Regions from separate parts of the Paenibacillus sp. GCM10023250 genome, predicted to be linked through region 3. Evidence: riboswitches for the same ligand, from Rfam matches in the RefSeq annotation. Region 3 holds a riboswitch; each other region holds the start of a gene.
The links. Region 3 has a riboswitch for cyclic di-AMP ahead of ACFPB1_RS19525 (histidine kinase). Riboswitches for the same ligand answer to the same signal wherever they lie in the genome.
Positions count from the first base shown of each region.

Region 1: linked by a shared signal. The riboswitch ahead of ACFPB1_RS21620 (3D domain-containing protein) and the one ahead of ACFPB1_RS19525 (histidine kinase) in region 3 are both predicted to bind cyclic di-AMP.
Region 2: linked by a shared signal. The riboswitch ahead of ACFPB1_RS22150 (C40 family peptidase) and the one ahead of ACFPB1_RS19525 (histidine kinase) in region 3 are both predicted to bind cyclic di-AMP.

Region 1 covers NZ_JBHSHY010000036.1:9,462-14,136, forward strand. Annotated here, with positions in the region: gene ACFPB1_RS21610 (HD domain-containing protein) at 1-995, shown strand, start outside; gene ACFPB1_RS21615 (TatD family hydrolase) at 1,017-1,784, shown strand; cyclic di-AMP (ydaO/yuaA leader) riboswitch at 1,969-2,175, shown strand; gene ACFPB1_RS21620 (3D domain-containing protein) at 2,600-3,565, shown strand; gene rnmV (ribonuclease M5) at 3,706-4,266, shown strand; gene rsmA (16S rRNA (adenine(1518)-N(6)/adenine(1519)-N(6))-dimethyltransferase RsmA) at 4,263-4,675, shown strand, end outside.
Region 2 covers NZ_JBHSHY010000038.1:36,766-41,440, reverse strand. Annotated here, with positions in the region: gene ACFPB1_RS22160 (S8 family serine peptidase) at 1-1,227, opposite strand, end outside; gene ACFPB1_RS22155 (hypothetical protein) at 1,542-1,961, shown strand; gene ACFPB1_RS22150 (C40 family peptidase) at 2,098-2,592, opposite strand; cyclic di-AMP (ydaO/yuaA leader) riboswitch at 2,597-2,761, opposite strand; gene ACFPB1_RS22145 (hypothetical protein) at 3,099-3,917, opposite strand; gene ACFPB1_RS22140 (M1 family metallopeptidase) at 3,953-4,675, opposite strand, start outside.
Region 3 covers NZ_JBHSHY010000028.1:54,893-59,567, reverse strand. Annotated here, with positions in the region: gene ACFPB1_RS19535 (LacI family DNA-binding transcriptional regulator) at 1-746, opposite strand, end outside; gene ACFPB1_RS19530 (DUF445 domain-containing protein) at 1,147-2,406, shown strand; cyclic di-AMP (ydaO/yuaA leader) riboswitch at 2,656-2,850, shown strand; gene ACFPB1_RS19525 (histidine kinase) at 3,028-4,675, shown strand, end outside.

The DNA of each region.
Region 1 (4,675 bases), on a different contig from region 3:
ACGGTCCGTTCTCGCACTCCATCGAGGACGTGTTCGACACGCACCATGAAGCGTGGACCTGCCGGATGCTTCGGGAGGATACGGAGATTCACCGCGTGCTCCGCGAGTTCGATCCGTCCTATCCGGAGCGGGTGGCCGCCGTCATCTGCAAAACGTACCACGAGCCGATCGTGGTGTCGCTGGTGTCCAGCCAAATGGATGCGGATCGGATGGATTACTTGCTGCGGGATGCTTATTTTACGGGGGTAAACTACGGGACCTTCGACTTGGAACGGATCCTGCGCGTCCTGCGGCCGCATCAAGGAAGGATCGTTGTCAAGGAAAGCGGCATGCACGCGGTCGAGGATTATCTCATGTCCCGGTATCAAATGTACTGGCAGGTGTATTTCCATCCGGTTACGCGCAGTTCGGAAATCATACTCCGCCAAATATTTCGAAGAGCGAAAGAATTATACGGGGGCGGCTATGCGTTCGGCTGGATGATGGAGCCGCTTAAGAAGCTCATCTCCGGCGGCATCGGCATCGAGGATTACCTCGCGCTGGACGAAGCGCTCGTGCAGGCGGCGTTCTCCGCCTGGTCGCACGAATCGGATCCGATACTCTCCGATCTATGCCGCCGGTTCCTGAACCGGCGATTATATAAGTACGTGACGATGGACGGGCCCGACGAGCAGCTGTGGAACGATATCCGGGCTCAATTCCGGGCGATCGGGCTGAATCCCGACTACCACCTGGAAATTGACTTTCCGTACGACATGCCCTACCATGTGTATCGTCCCGGCTCGCCCGGTCCAGCGGATAATGAAGAAAAACCGCCGATACTGCTGCTGTCGGGAGACGATCGGTTGTCGGAAATTTCCGGCCGCTCCGACATCGTCCGTTCCATCACGGGCATTCATCAAGGAAAGTACCACTTGTATTACCCGGAAGAACCGCTGCTTGAATCAGCGCACCTGCTCTCCGCGAAGATACGCGAATTATTTGGTTTACTGTAGAAAGGGGTTACGCAAGACGTGATGTTAATCGACACGCATACGCATTTGGACTCGCCGAAATTCGACGCTGACCGCGAGGCGGTCATCGAACGGGCGCTCGAAGCCGGCGTACATACGCTCGTCAATATTGGCTTTAACCGCGAGACGATTCCGACCACCATGGCGCTGGCCGAGCGCTATCCGTTCATCTACGCGGCCGTCGGCTGGCACCCCGTGGACAGCATTGACATGACGCCGGCGGATCTCGAATGGATCGCGTCGCTGCTCGAGCATCCGAAGGTCGTAGCGCTCGGCGAAATCGGGCTTGATTACCATTGGGACACATCGCCGAAGGATGTGCAGCAGCGCGTCTTCCGCCAGCAGATCGCGCTGGCGAAGGAGAAGCGCAAACCCATCGTCATCCATAACCGCGACGCGCACGAGGACGTCGTGCGGATATTGCGCGAGGAAGGCGCGAGCGAGGTCGGCGGAATCATGCACTGCTACTCCGGCAGCTGGGAAACCGCGAAGCAATGCCTCGAGATGAACTTCTATATTTCCTTCGGGGGACCGCTTACATTTCAGAACGCGCGGGTCCCGAAAGAGGTCATGGCCAAGGTGCCGCTCGACCGGCTGCTGATCGAAACGGACGCGCCGTATTTGGCGCCGCACCCGCATCGCGGGAAACGGAACGAGTCGTCCTTCGTCCGTCTTGTAGCAAATACGATGGCGGAAATTTCAGGGAAATCCGTGGAAGAAATCGCCGAAATTACGACCGAAAACGCAAAGAGATGTTTTGGAATTCAATGAAAACGTGACGATGCGTTAGATTTCGGGGGATATCCGGTGAAAAAAATGATTTTACATCCGAGTATCGCTGGAATAGCCCGGAATTTTCCTTGAAATTCGTGAAAATCGTCATTAATCAGTTCTTTACAATGAGCGGCGGTAGACGGTATGATTCATCTCAGAGCAGCAAAAGCTGTATTCCTTTTCCAAATTATCGCTTAATCTCCGGCTACCGGAGAGCGGGGGAACCACTTGCTTGAAACTGTTTGTAGCAATCGAACAGCGGAAGCAAGCATTCTCATGGGGTGAATTTCGCCGAACGACGCGCATTGCCGTGCGCCGCGAAGCGAATAGGGCGACTCTCGCGCCCGAACCCGTCAGCTAACCTCGCAAGCGTACATAAAGAGAGATCAACCTCGTGCATGCAACATCACGCTGCCATTTATCCGAATGGGAAGCCACGAAACAGATCCTCTGTCGTCGGGCTTCTCTTTTTTGTTTGAATATTGCGTAAACTGACGACATAGGGTGATATGGTGGAGGTGGGGCCGAGGCGTAGTACGAAGAAAGCGTGCATTCGCGCGCCAATATTCTATAGTCGCGTCTAAGTATCATGTTTACAAAGGCGGCGGGGCTATGTAAGGAGGACCGAAGAAGTGGGAGCACTCCAGTTAAAGGACACCCATGGGAAACGATCATCCAGCATGTCTTTCGCATTGCGATGGAAGCATGAGAATGTGCGTTTAATTGTACTGAGCGCCATGATCTCAATCGCTATGACTTTCATGTTTTTGGTGTTGTTGTACGGAACGGCTGACAAGCATGTCTCCGTAGTATTGAACGGACGCGAAACCATTGTCTCCACGAAGCAATGGGTCCTTCAACGCCTACTGGATGAACAAGCCATCACCATCGGCCCGCACGATAAGGTGTCGATGCCGCTTGACGGCAGCATAAGCGACGGCGACCGGATCGTGATCGATCGGGCCATCCCGCTTACGGTGAAGGCAGACGGCAAAGCAAGAACGTTGTACACGACAGTGAAAACGGTGCAAGCGGCGATCGATCAGGCTGATATAGAGGTTCGCAGCTTAGACAAGGTCTTTCCTTCGAGCGAGGCTGCGCTGGAACCGAACATGACCATCACGGTCACCCGGATCGATAAGAAATATTCCGAGACTTCGTACGACGTTCCGTTCACGGTCGTGAAGAAGAACGATCCGAAGCTCGAGGCCGGGAAGCAGAAGCTTGTCCGGCAGGGCCAGCAGGGCAAAGTAGTCAAACGGTATGAGACGGTCTTCGCGGACGGCGTACCGGTCTCGCAGACGCTCGTCGAGAAAGTGACGCCGAAGCCCGCGATCGACAAAGTCGTCTCGATCGGGACGATGAGGCCCGAACCGAGGGTGATGATGCTGTCGGCCGAAGCCGGGGCGTCGACCTACACGAAGCGGGGCGTTACGTTCAACGCCAAGAAGGTCATGCGGAACTTCACGCTGACGGCGTATTCGGCGGGCGTGGCTTCCACGGGCAAAAGCAAGGGCCATCCGGAGTACGGCATTACCGCCTCGGGAACGCGCGTACAGGAAGGCCGCACGATCGCGGTCGATCCGAAGGTCATTCCGATCGGCTGGTGGGTCTACATCGAAGGCATCGGCTTCCGACGCGCGGAAGACACGGGCAGCGCCGTCAAAGGCAACAAGATTGACGTCTATTTCGACAGCGAGTCCTATGCCGACCGGTTCGGGCTGAAACGGGGCTACACGGTATACGTGCTGGGACCGAAAAAGCCGGAGTCTCTGTAAGAAACCCGGCCATCCCCGTTCGTGAATCGGAAAGCCTTCTACTTGATTCATATCGTAATTCATGATTAAATATGCCATGATAAGAAGAGGCGGCGCCTCTTCTTTTTATTGTTTGTCTAACGGGAAGGAATGGAGCTTCCATGATTAAAGAAATCATCGTCGTCGAAGGCAAGGACGATACGGTGGCCATTAAGCGCGCCGTCGAGGCCGAGACGATCGAGACGGGCGGTTCCGCCATCGGCGAGGCGGTGCTTCGCCGCATCGAGCTCGCGCAGCAGCGCCGCGGCGTCATCATCTTTACGGATCCCGACCATGCGGGCGAGCGGATCCGCAAAATCGTCGCGCGGCGGGTGCCGGGCTGCAAGCATGCGTTCCTGCCGCAGGAGCAGGCGCTGTACAAAGGCGATATCGGCGTCGAGAACGCGTCGCCCGAGGCGATCCGCCACGCGCTGGCGAATCTGCGGACGGAAGCGGCCGACGGCGAGGGCGGACTGGCGGAAGTGACGATGGAGGATCTCATGCAGGCCGGGCTGCTCGTCCATCCGCAGGCGTCCGAGCGGCGGCTGAAGATGGGCAATCTGCTTGGCATCGGCTATGCCAACGGCAAGCAGTTCTATAAACGATGCTCCACGTTCCGGATTACGCGCGACGAATTCCTGCGCGCGCTGCAGACGATGGAGAGCGAAGGAGAATCGTCATGACAGAAGGCACGAGAGCGGTCCAGGACGTCGGCTCGCCTAGAAGAACGAAGGACATCATCGCCAAGTACGGCTTTACGTTCAAGAAGAGCCTCGGTCAGAACTTCCTGATCGATCAAAATATTTTGCGCAAGATCGTCGGCGCGGCGGAGCTGGACGAGACGAAGGGCGCGCTCGAGATCGGTCCGGGCATCGGAGCACTGACGCAGCAGCTGGCGCTGGAAGCGGGCCGCGTGACGGCCGTCGAGATCGACAACCGGCTGATCCCGATTTTGCGCGACGTGCTGGCGGAGACGCCGAACGTGCACGTCGAGCACGGGGACGTGCTGAAACTTGACCTGCGCGCGCTGATGGAGCGGCAATTCGCGGGATTGTCCGGCGTCAGCGTCGTCGCGAATCTGCCGTATTACGT
Region 2 (4,675 bases), on a different contig from region 3:
CGTGTCGTAGCCGAGTCCCGCATAGACCGCGCCGATCGGGTCCGTGCCCAAGTAAGCGGCCAGATCCTCCTGTCCGGTCTGCCAGCCCATCGCTTGGGTGCCGACCGGATGCTCGGCATCGAACGAGCTGGCGACGGTGCCCGTGAAGTACGGCGCTTCCGTCGTCGCCGCTCCGACCGAGATGGCGAGCTGGGAGCTGGCCGGCGATCCCATCGTGTAGTAGTCCGGTCCGGCGTTGCCGTTGGCGATGACCGCCACGACGCCGGCGAGCACCGCGTTGTTGATGGCGGCGGCATCCGGCGTGTTCACGTCTTTATCGATGTCCGAGCCGAGCGACAGGTTGATGACGTCCATGCCGTCCTCGACCGCCCGTTCGATGCCTTCGATGACCTGCGCGGAGGAGCCGCTGGACTTGCCGGTCTCCATATCGAACCCCAGCACCTTGTACACGTGGAGCTCGGCGCCGTACGCGACGCCCTTCTGCGCGTATTCCGCGTTCTCGCTGTTCGCCTGGCCGGAGATCGTGCCGGAGACGTGCGTGCCGTGGCTGGTGCCGAGATTTCCGGTTTCCGCGTCCGGGATTTCCTCGTACGGGTCGTTATCGTCGAAGTAGGCGTCGTACCCGCCCTTATAGGCGCCGGCCAGATCGGGATGCGTGTAGTCGACGCCGGTATCGATGACGCCGACCTTCAGCCCTGCTCCGGTGTAGCCTTCCTCCCACGCCTTGTCCGCCCCGATTTGCTCCAGCGGCAGGTTGTCGTAGTAGAGCGGCTTGGTCGGATCGCCGGCCGGCGCGACGTCCGGCACGCTGTAATACGTGCTGTTCTCGAACACGGACGTGACGCCCGGCAGCGCGGCGAGCGCCGGAATCTTGTTGGCCGCGATCGTGACTTCGAGGCCGTTCAGCACGGTGTTGAATTGATGGTTGACGGCCATGTCGAGGCCGATGCTCCGGGCCGTTTGGATGAAGGATGCCTGCTGTTTGTCGGCGGCCTGCCGGGCCGATTCCTCGGTCAGCGTCGTGATGCCGTTCGCGCTGGCGAAGCTGCCGACGGCGCCGGGCTGGCCCGAGAGCGTCACGATGACGCGCGTTTTGGCGGAGGAGGCGGTGTCGATGCGGGGAGAGATGAAGCCGCGGATCGGCGAGGCCGGGTGTTTCGGTCCGCCCTTGAGAGTGACGGAGCCGGTGCTTTCGCCGGAAGCGCTGACTTGATACGGGAGACTCATCCCCGCGGTCAATGCTGCCGCCAGGGAAATCGAGAGCAGTTTCCGGGTTGTGGTACGGTTACGCAAAGAACATGCACGCCCTTTCCAAGCTTGAGGTATGAGATGCGAATCTATAAATCTTGTAAACGCCAGTAACCTATTATTTACAATTAATTAAGGCGATGGGAAAGTCAATAAAGATTTTGCTAAATTATTTAATAATTTAAATAATTGAATCTTTCGAACTATTAGGCAGGTCAATCGACAAGCTTAAGTCGCATACATATAGGCCTACGGAAAAAGGCTTCGGTGCATCTGCGGTAGGAGGGACCGGTATGTCGAAATGGCGGGACAGCTTGGAGCGGCGCTTCATGGAATGGCGGCGGCTGGAGTATGCGGTGGAGTGCGCGCTGGCGGGCCGGCGCGTGCTGCGCGTCGCGGGACCGCGGACGCCGCGGCTCACCACGGCCGTATCGGTGTCGGTCAGACGGGAGGAGCTGGGCGCTGTGGCGGAGACGTTCCCGGCGGGGCTGGCCTGCTTCTGTCTCGGGGAACTGACGGCGGAGGGGCGCGCCGCGTTCCTGCGGGCCTGGCATGATCGGCTCGAGGCCGGGGCGACCGTCGTGCTGGCCGACCGCCGCGGCGAGGGCTGCGAGACGCCCGCGGAGCTGGCGGACCTGTTCGGTCCGCATGCCCAGGCGCTGAACGTCGAGGTCGGCCCGACCTTCTGGTGGGTCCGCTACGTACGGGAGTAACCGCGCGCGTTCCCGCCGACACAAACAAAGCCGCGGCTGCTTGTCTCGGGAAGAGAAGCAGCTGCGGCTTTGCCTGCAATGCCATTGCGGGGCGGTCGTCCCGCCTCGCCGGCATTATACGTGCGTCTTGCTAGGATCAATCGTCGTTATCGCCCGGCTCGTCGGCAGGGTCGTTCGCGTATTTCTCGAACGTGGACTGGTTCATGACGCGGCGCGCCGTTACGTAGCGCTTCACGTAATAGGAATCGCTCAGTCCGTTGATCGCGACGCCTCTGCTGGTGGACGCGTGCGCGAACTTGCCGTCGCCGATGTAGATGCCCACGTGCGAGATGCCGTTACCCGTCGTATTGAAGAATACGAGATCCCCGGGGATCAGGTCGTCCTTGGCGATTTTCTTGCCCAGCGCGGCCTGCGAACGGGATGCGTGCGGAATGTCGACGCCGAGTTTCTTGAACACGTACATCGTGAATCCCGAGCAGTCGAACCCTTTCGTAGTCGTGCCGGAGTAAACATAGGGTGTTCCGATCAGATCGTCGATGACGCCGTCCATTTTCGACTGCGCGGACACGCTGCCGGCTTGGAAGACGAACAGCATCGCGATACCGATCACTAGCGCGTAAAGCTTCTTCAAAACGGGAAACTCCTTCCGGTGCCTACGAGGTTAGCTGTGGGGTTCGGTTGAAGGCTCCCTATGATCGCCTCTGGCAGGCGCGGTCTTCGGCAGACCGGCTGTCGGGATCAATTCACCCAGGATGGTTCCCCCGTTTCCCTCTTGCAAGGGAATTCGGCAAAATTTTCATTTCTCACGGCTAACTATTCGATCATTTTGTCGCATCTCCTTCCAGGTTCATCCTTTGTTCACACATTAAAATTATTAGAATGCAACCTTTTGTCTCTCATTTTCGTATATTAGCGCCGTTTTCAGGGCCGGAAGCGGCGTTAACGGGCGTTGTCGGATTACGAAAGGATCGGGCTCTGCCAGCGCGCTTCGCCCGGCTCGGCAGACGTCGAAAAGCCCCGTCGCGGACGCGTACGGGGCAGGGCGAAAGTCCTAGGATATGCGATTCGCGCAGTCTCCTGCGCGGCTGCTCGCCTGTCGGCGCCTAACGGGCAGGCGGGGGGCCGCCGCGCCCGGCGTTACGGCTGCTTGGACTGCCAGACGTCGAACTGGGAGGCCGCCGTCCACACCTTCATGATCGTGCGAATCAGCTGATAGCCTTGGTGGAGCACCAGCGCGAGCAGCCCGGCCCACAGCATCGACACGGAGGCGATCGTCATGCTCGCCAGGGCGCCGATGCCCCACATCGCGAGCGACACGCCGGCGAAGGGCAGGAAGTTCGCGAGGCATTGCCAGAGGCCGCGCATGGAGCCGCTCCCGGCGACGGCGCCGAATTGCATCGCGAGGAAGAGCAGGTGGAGCAGCACCGCCCAGAGCAGCCATCCGCCGGCCCAAGGCCCGGCCTGCTTCGCGAATTCCGTCAGCGTGCCGCTCGTCAGCAGCAGGTCGAGCCCTTTGGGCAGGAGCCAGGCGGCCGGCGCGAGCGTCAGCGTCGTCTCCGCGAGGTAGAGCAGGGCGACCGGCTTCCAGGCCGCGCGAATGCCGCTCAGGAACTTGGTCCCTTGCTCGTCGCTCGCGCGGTGCAGGGAGTGGAACAAGCCGGCGTTCAGGAACGGCGTCACGAGCATCCGCCCCGCCAGCAGCCCGCAGAAGAGCAGGGCGTACGGCCGGAACGCGTCGGTCTTCATGAGCTGGAACTGCGATTCCGTCAAGAACAGTGAGACGGCGCTGCTGCTGGCCGCGTACGAATCGGGAAACCGCTTGAGCAGCGGCACCGCGATGCCCTCGATCGTCCGGTAGAGGAAGAAGCCCCACAGCAGTTCGTACAGGAACAGCAGGATAATGATATAGAAGTGCTTCGTCGTCAGCTTCCAGCCTTGCTTGATATGCGTCCTCATCCGTCAATCACCTCCTTCATTAATCGTGGCGGGCGTTACCAGGCGAGGGAAGCGAAGAGCGTCTCGGCCAGCTTCGATAGTCCGACGCTCCAGCGCGTGCGGGTTTTCTCATCGAGGTCGGCCTTCATGAAGTTGTTGATGTGCTTGTTGTCGAGCACGTTGTCGTTCTGCGGGTCGACCGCGGCCCAGAGCAGCTTGGCGCCATGGACGACCTTGTACTGGACGCTGGCGTCCTGGCCGTCCCAGACCCTGGGCATGACCGTGCCGTCGGCGAAATGGAGCACGATCGACACCGGCCCGTTCGAGCCGCCGGTCTTCTTGACGAGCACGACGTTCTCGTACGCCGCCTTGCCGTCCTGCTGGACCGGCGCGACGCGGATGGCGGCGACCGAATAATCGGACATCGCGTTCCCGTACACGAAATGGCTGAAGTAGTCGTTCCACTTCGTCTTCGTCACCGATTCCACGACCCGCTGGAAGTCGGCGGTGGACGGATGCTTGAACTTGTACTTCTGGAAGTACGTCCGCAGGATCTTGCGCATCGTCGCGTCGCCGACCTGCTTCTCGATGCCGACGAGCACGAGCTTGGCGCGGATGTAGACGTTCTCGGCGTAGTGGTTGTTGTCGTGGTACGACCAGGACAACTGCTTCAGCGGCGCGGGGTCGGTCATGTAGCTGGACTCCACGGGCAGGTTCGGCGCCACGCCGTATTCGCTTTCCATGACCTTGTCCTCCGCGTAGGAGGTGAAGCCTTCGTC
Region 3 (4,675 bases):
ACGCCCGCGGCGATGTGGTCGTCGCCGGCGAATACCGCGCCGGGCAGCCGGCCGGCCGCGGCCCAGCGGCTCGCGTGCGCGTAGCCGAACGCCGTGGAATAGTCCCCGCCGGCTAGCTCGAACGGCTCGAGCCCGGCTTCCAGCAGCGCCTGCAGGAAGCCGCTGCGCCGTTCCCGCGTGCTGCGGTACGGCTCGCTGCCGCTCAGGTGCGCGATCGACGTGTGGCCGAGGGCGATCAGATGCTTCGCCGCGGCATAGCCGCCCGCGAAATTATCGACGTTGATGGCGAACGCGTCGTGCTCCGCCATCTGGTTGTCGATCAGCACGTACGGGATGCGGCGGCGGTTCATTTCGTCGATATAGGGCGATTCCGCGAGCGGCGAGAGCAGCGCGATCCCATCGACGCGGTCCTCCTGCAGGAGATAGTGGATATCGCCCGGCCCGGGGCTCGCGTAGACCGAGACGGCGAGGACATATCCACTGTCCGCCAGGATGCGGTTCATTTCGCTCGCGATCGCGTCGAAGAACGAATCCTGCAGCGTGGGCAGAATCAGCCCGATGACGCCCGTCTTGCCCCTGGCCAGGCTGCGCGCCGCGGCGTTCGGCCTGTAATCCAGCGCCTTCATCGCTGCGAGCACCTTTTGCCGGTTCGCCTCGCGCACCGATTCCGCGCCGTTCAGCACGCGGGAGACGGTCACGACGGACAGGCCGGCTTTTTTGGCGACGTCGAAAATGCTGACTTTCATGCGGCCTCGATCAGCTCCTCATTAGAATGGCGGATAGGCGATTTAAGTTTAAGCGCTTTAATTTTCGGGGTAAATTATAAACCGGGCTAACGCAGCGCGCGACGCCGGCGGATCGCTTCACGGCATTAAAAGTATAAGCGCTTTAACTTTTGGGGTATGGATTCATTGTAGCGGAGAAGGCGGGGAATCGCAATCGCGAAATTCACGGGCCGAGCCCGCGCGATGGCTGCAGTTCCATCCCATGAACGATCGAATCCGGCGCCAAACCTGGCTGCACTCATCGTAACGACGGGAGCGCAAGCCCTTCATTATATAGGGTAAACACGCGCGGCAGGCCGGATTTTTGCAACAGGCTCGCCCATAATGGTATGGTGTAGGTAGCAATCCTAGGAGGAGAATCATGGCGAAAGTAAAGAAGCGAAACAAACAAATGGCCAATCTTTCGCTCGGCGCGATGGCCGCGGGCTTCGCGGCGACGCTGCCCTTCCGCGGCGGCGGTCTCGGGCTGCTGCACGCGGGCTTCGAGGCCGGCGTCATCGGCGGGCTGGCGGACTGGTTCGCCGTGACCGCGCTGTTCCGCCACCCGCTCGGCATTCCGATTCCGCACACGGCGCTGCTGCCGCGCAACCGGAAGAAGATGTCCGACGGCATCGTGCGCGTCCTCGAAGAGCGGCTGCTGGCGAAGGACAGCATGCTCGAGAAGCTGCGGCAGGTCGAGCTGGCCGAGCAGCTCCTGCCTGTCGTGCGCGGCGCCCTGCGCTCGGCGGTCGAGAGCGAGCGGCTGCCGCTGCTGCTCGCGGACGTGCTGCGGAGCGTGGACGCGGATCGGGTCGTGCCGCTGCTGTCCGGCGAGATCGAGGCCGCGGTGCGGCGGATCGACCTGGAGGCAGCGCTGCGCGGCTTCATTCGCAAGGCCGAGGAGGACGGCACGGACGAGCGGATGCTCGATCTGCTGCTCGAGCGCGCGGAGACGTGGGTCGCCACGGAGGGCATGCAGCGCGAGCTCGGCAGCGCGGTGATGACGCTGATCAAGGGGCTCAACCTCGGCGGCTTGATGTCGTTCGCCGTGAACGCGTTCATCGGCTACCTCGAGGAGGACAAGCTCGGGGCGATGCTTCAGCAGTTCGCGCTCTCGAAGCTCGCCGAGCTGAAGCTTCCGGGCACGGAGCGCCGCCGGATCGTCATGAGCAAGCTGCGCGAGGCGCTCGATACGCTCGTGACGCAGCTAGCGGAATCCGGCCGGCTGGACCTGATGCGCGAAGAGCTGCTCCAGGCGTTCGACGTAGAGGGGGAGCTGCGCAAGCTGTTCGAGCGGCTGCGCGAGAAGGTCCTCGAATTCCTGAGCGCGCCGGACTTCGCCGGGAAGGCGTGGCCGGCCGTCGAGGGGATGCTCGACCGGATCGAAGCGAACGAGGCGCTGGTGCGGGACGCCGAGCATTGGCTGAAGAAGCAGGCCGCGGCGCTGATCGAGCGCAACCATGCCCGGATCGGCTCGTTCGTGAAGGAGAATCTGGACCGGCTCGACAACGACCAGCTCGTCGAGCTGATCGAGGACAAGGTCGGGCAGGACCTGCAATGGATCCGCGTCAACGGCGCGCTCTGCGGCTTCCTGATCGGCCTCGCGCTGCGGGGCATCGAGATGGCGACCGGGAACGTCTGATTCCCGGCCGCCCGCGGCCAGCGCGCCGGAACCCGGACGATCGTACCGGGGCCAGGCCGCCGGCGGCCCCTGGCATTCGCCGGTAATTACGGAAACGGGTCATAAAGTGAGGTAGCGCGAGATTCCTGAAGCGCGCCGCCTTTGTAAGCGCTATATTTGCGTCCGTTGCACGTACAGCGGGACGGAGTGCGCACGGAGTTCCTTTACAAAAGTCAAGCTTCGGCGTAACATGAGTCATGCTTAACAACGTAATCGACAACGCTGAATTTCCGAACAGGAAAACGGGGGAACCAACGACATGACAAGTCTGTCCGAAGCCGCGCGCTTCCGGACTTGCCATCAGGGGTGAATCCCGGGCGGAGGCGCATAGCCTCGCGTCCCGGGTAGGGCGGCTCTCATGTCCGAATCCGACAGCTAACCTCGTAAGCGACCGAGAGAGGCGACGAATATGCGTGCGAACAGCCACTACAGATACAGTGTGCCTAGAAGCCGCGAGAGGCGTTCTCTGAATTGGAGGCCGTCTTTTGCTGGCTTCTTTTTTGATGTCCGTTTTCGTGGCGAGCATAAGATTCCGGGCAACATGAAAATTTATATGTATGGGCATGAAAGGGGTATAACGTTATGGCCGGCTACCGGCGACAAACTCCGGAGGAACTGCTGTTATCCATCTCCAAAATCCACCGCGGGCGGCTGAAAATTTACGTGGGCGCCGTCAGCGGCTCGGGCAAAACCTATCATATGCTGCGCGAGGGCCAGGCGCTCAAGGAGCAAGGCATCGACGTGGCCGTCTGCGCCGTGTCGACGATGCGGCGGCCCGAGACCGTGGAGCAGCTGGCGGATTTGGAGCGCATTCCGAGCATCCACTGGATGAAGGGCGACGCCGAGAAGAAGGACCTGAACCTCGATGCGATCGTCGACCGCAACCCGGAGGTGCTGCTCGTCGATTCGCTCGCGCACGAGAACCGGCCCGGCGCCAGGTTTCCGACGCGGCGCGAGGATATCCGGTTTCTGCTCAGCCGCGGCATCAGCGTCATCACGACGGTCAACGTCTATGAGCTGGAAGGCGTGAAGGAGCAGGCGCAGAAGCTGACCGGCATCGAGCCGGAATGCACGGTGCCTGCCGATCTGCTGGAGCTCGCCGACGAGGTGCGGCTGATCGACGTGTCGCCGGAGACGATCCTGAACCGGCTGAGCGAAGGCCGGCTGAATAACGTGAAGGACCCCGAACTGCTGAAGCGCGGCAACGTCGGCAAGCTGCGCGAGCTGGCGCTTCGCCTCATGGCGGAGGGCGTGAACGAGTCGCTGGAGAAATACCGCGAGGAGCAGGGATTCATCGGGCCGTCCGGCGCGTCCGAGCGGATTCTCGTCGCGGCGCAGTACCACGTGAACGGATCGCTCTACATTCGCCGCGGGCAGCAGATTGCGAAGCGGCTCGGCGGCGACCTGCAGGTCGTCGTCTTCACGGACGCGTCGCAGGAGCCGACCAAGGAACGGGAAGCGTTCAAGAAATCGATTTTGAAGCTCGTCGAGAAGGTGGGTGCGGGCTTTCGGGAAATCGCGATCACGAGCCGCAAACAGGTGCCGCGCGCGCTGATCCGCTACGCCATGCTCATCAACGCGACGAGGATCGTCATGGGCCATTCCAAGCAGACCCGCACGGAGGAGCTCCGGCAGGGCTCCATCGCCCGCAGTCTGCTGAAGCACGTCCGCAACATCGACGTCTTCTTCATGGCCGACCGCGCGGAGCACGAGGGCGAACGGGTGCTGCCGACGAAGCGCGCCGTGCTGAAGCCATCCGAGCCGTACCGCCGCTTGAGCGAGCAGGAGCTCGAGAAGAAGATCGAGCGCATCCGGCGCGGCCGGTTCAAGGTGTATATCGGCGCCGCGCCGGGAGCGGGCAAGACGTACATGATGCTCCGCGAGGGCAACGCGCTGCTCCGCAAAGACATTGACGTCGTCATCGGCTTCGCGGAGACGCACGGCAGACCGGATACGGAAGCCCAGATCGGCAAGCTGACCGCGATGCCGCGGCTGAAGGCGGGGGCGAACGGCTCGGAGGCCGAGGAGATGGACGTCGCCGCGATTCTTGCGCGCAATCCCGAGGTCGTGCTGATCGACGATCTGGCGCATGTGAACGCGCCGGGAAGCCGCAACGCGCACCGCTACGACGATATCCGCGAGCTGCTGGATGCGGGCATCTCCGTCATCGCCACGCTGAACGTGCAGCATCTGGAGAGCCTGAAGGACTCGATCGAGAAGATTTGCGGCA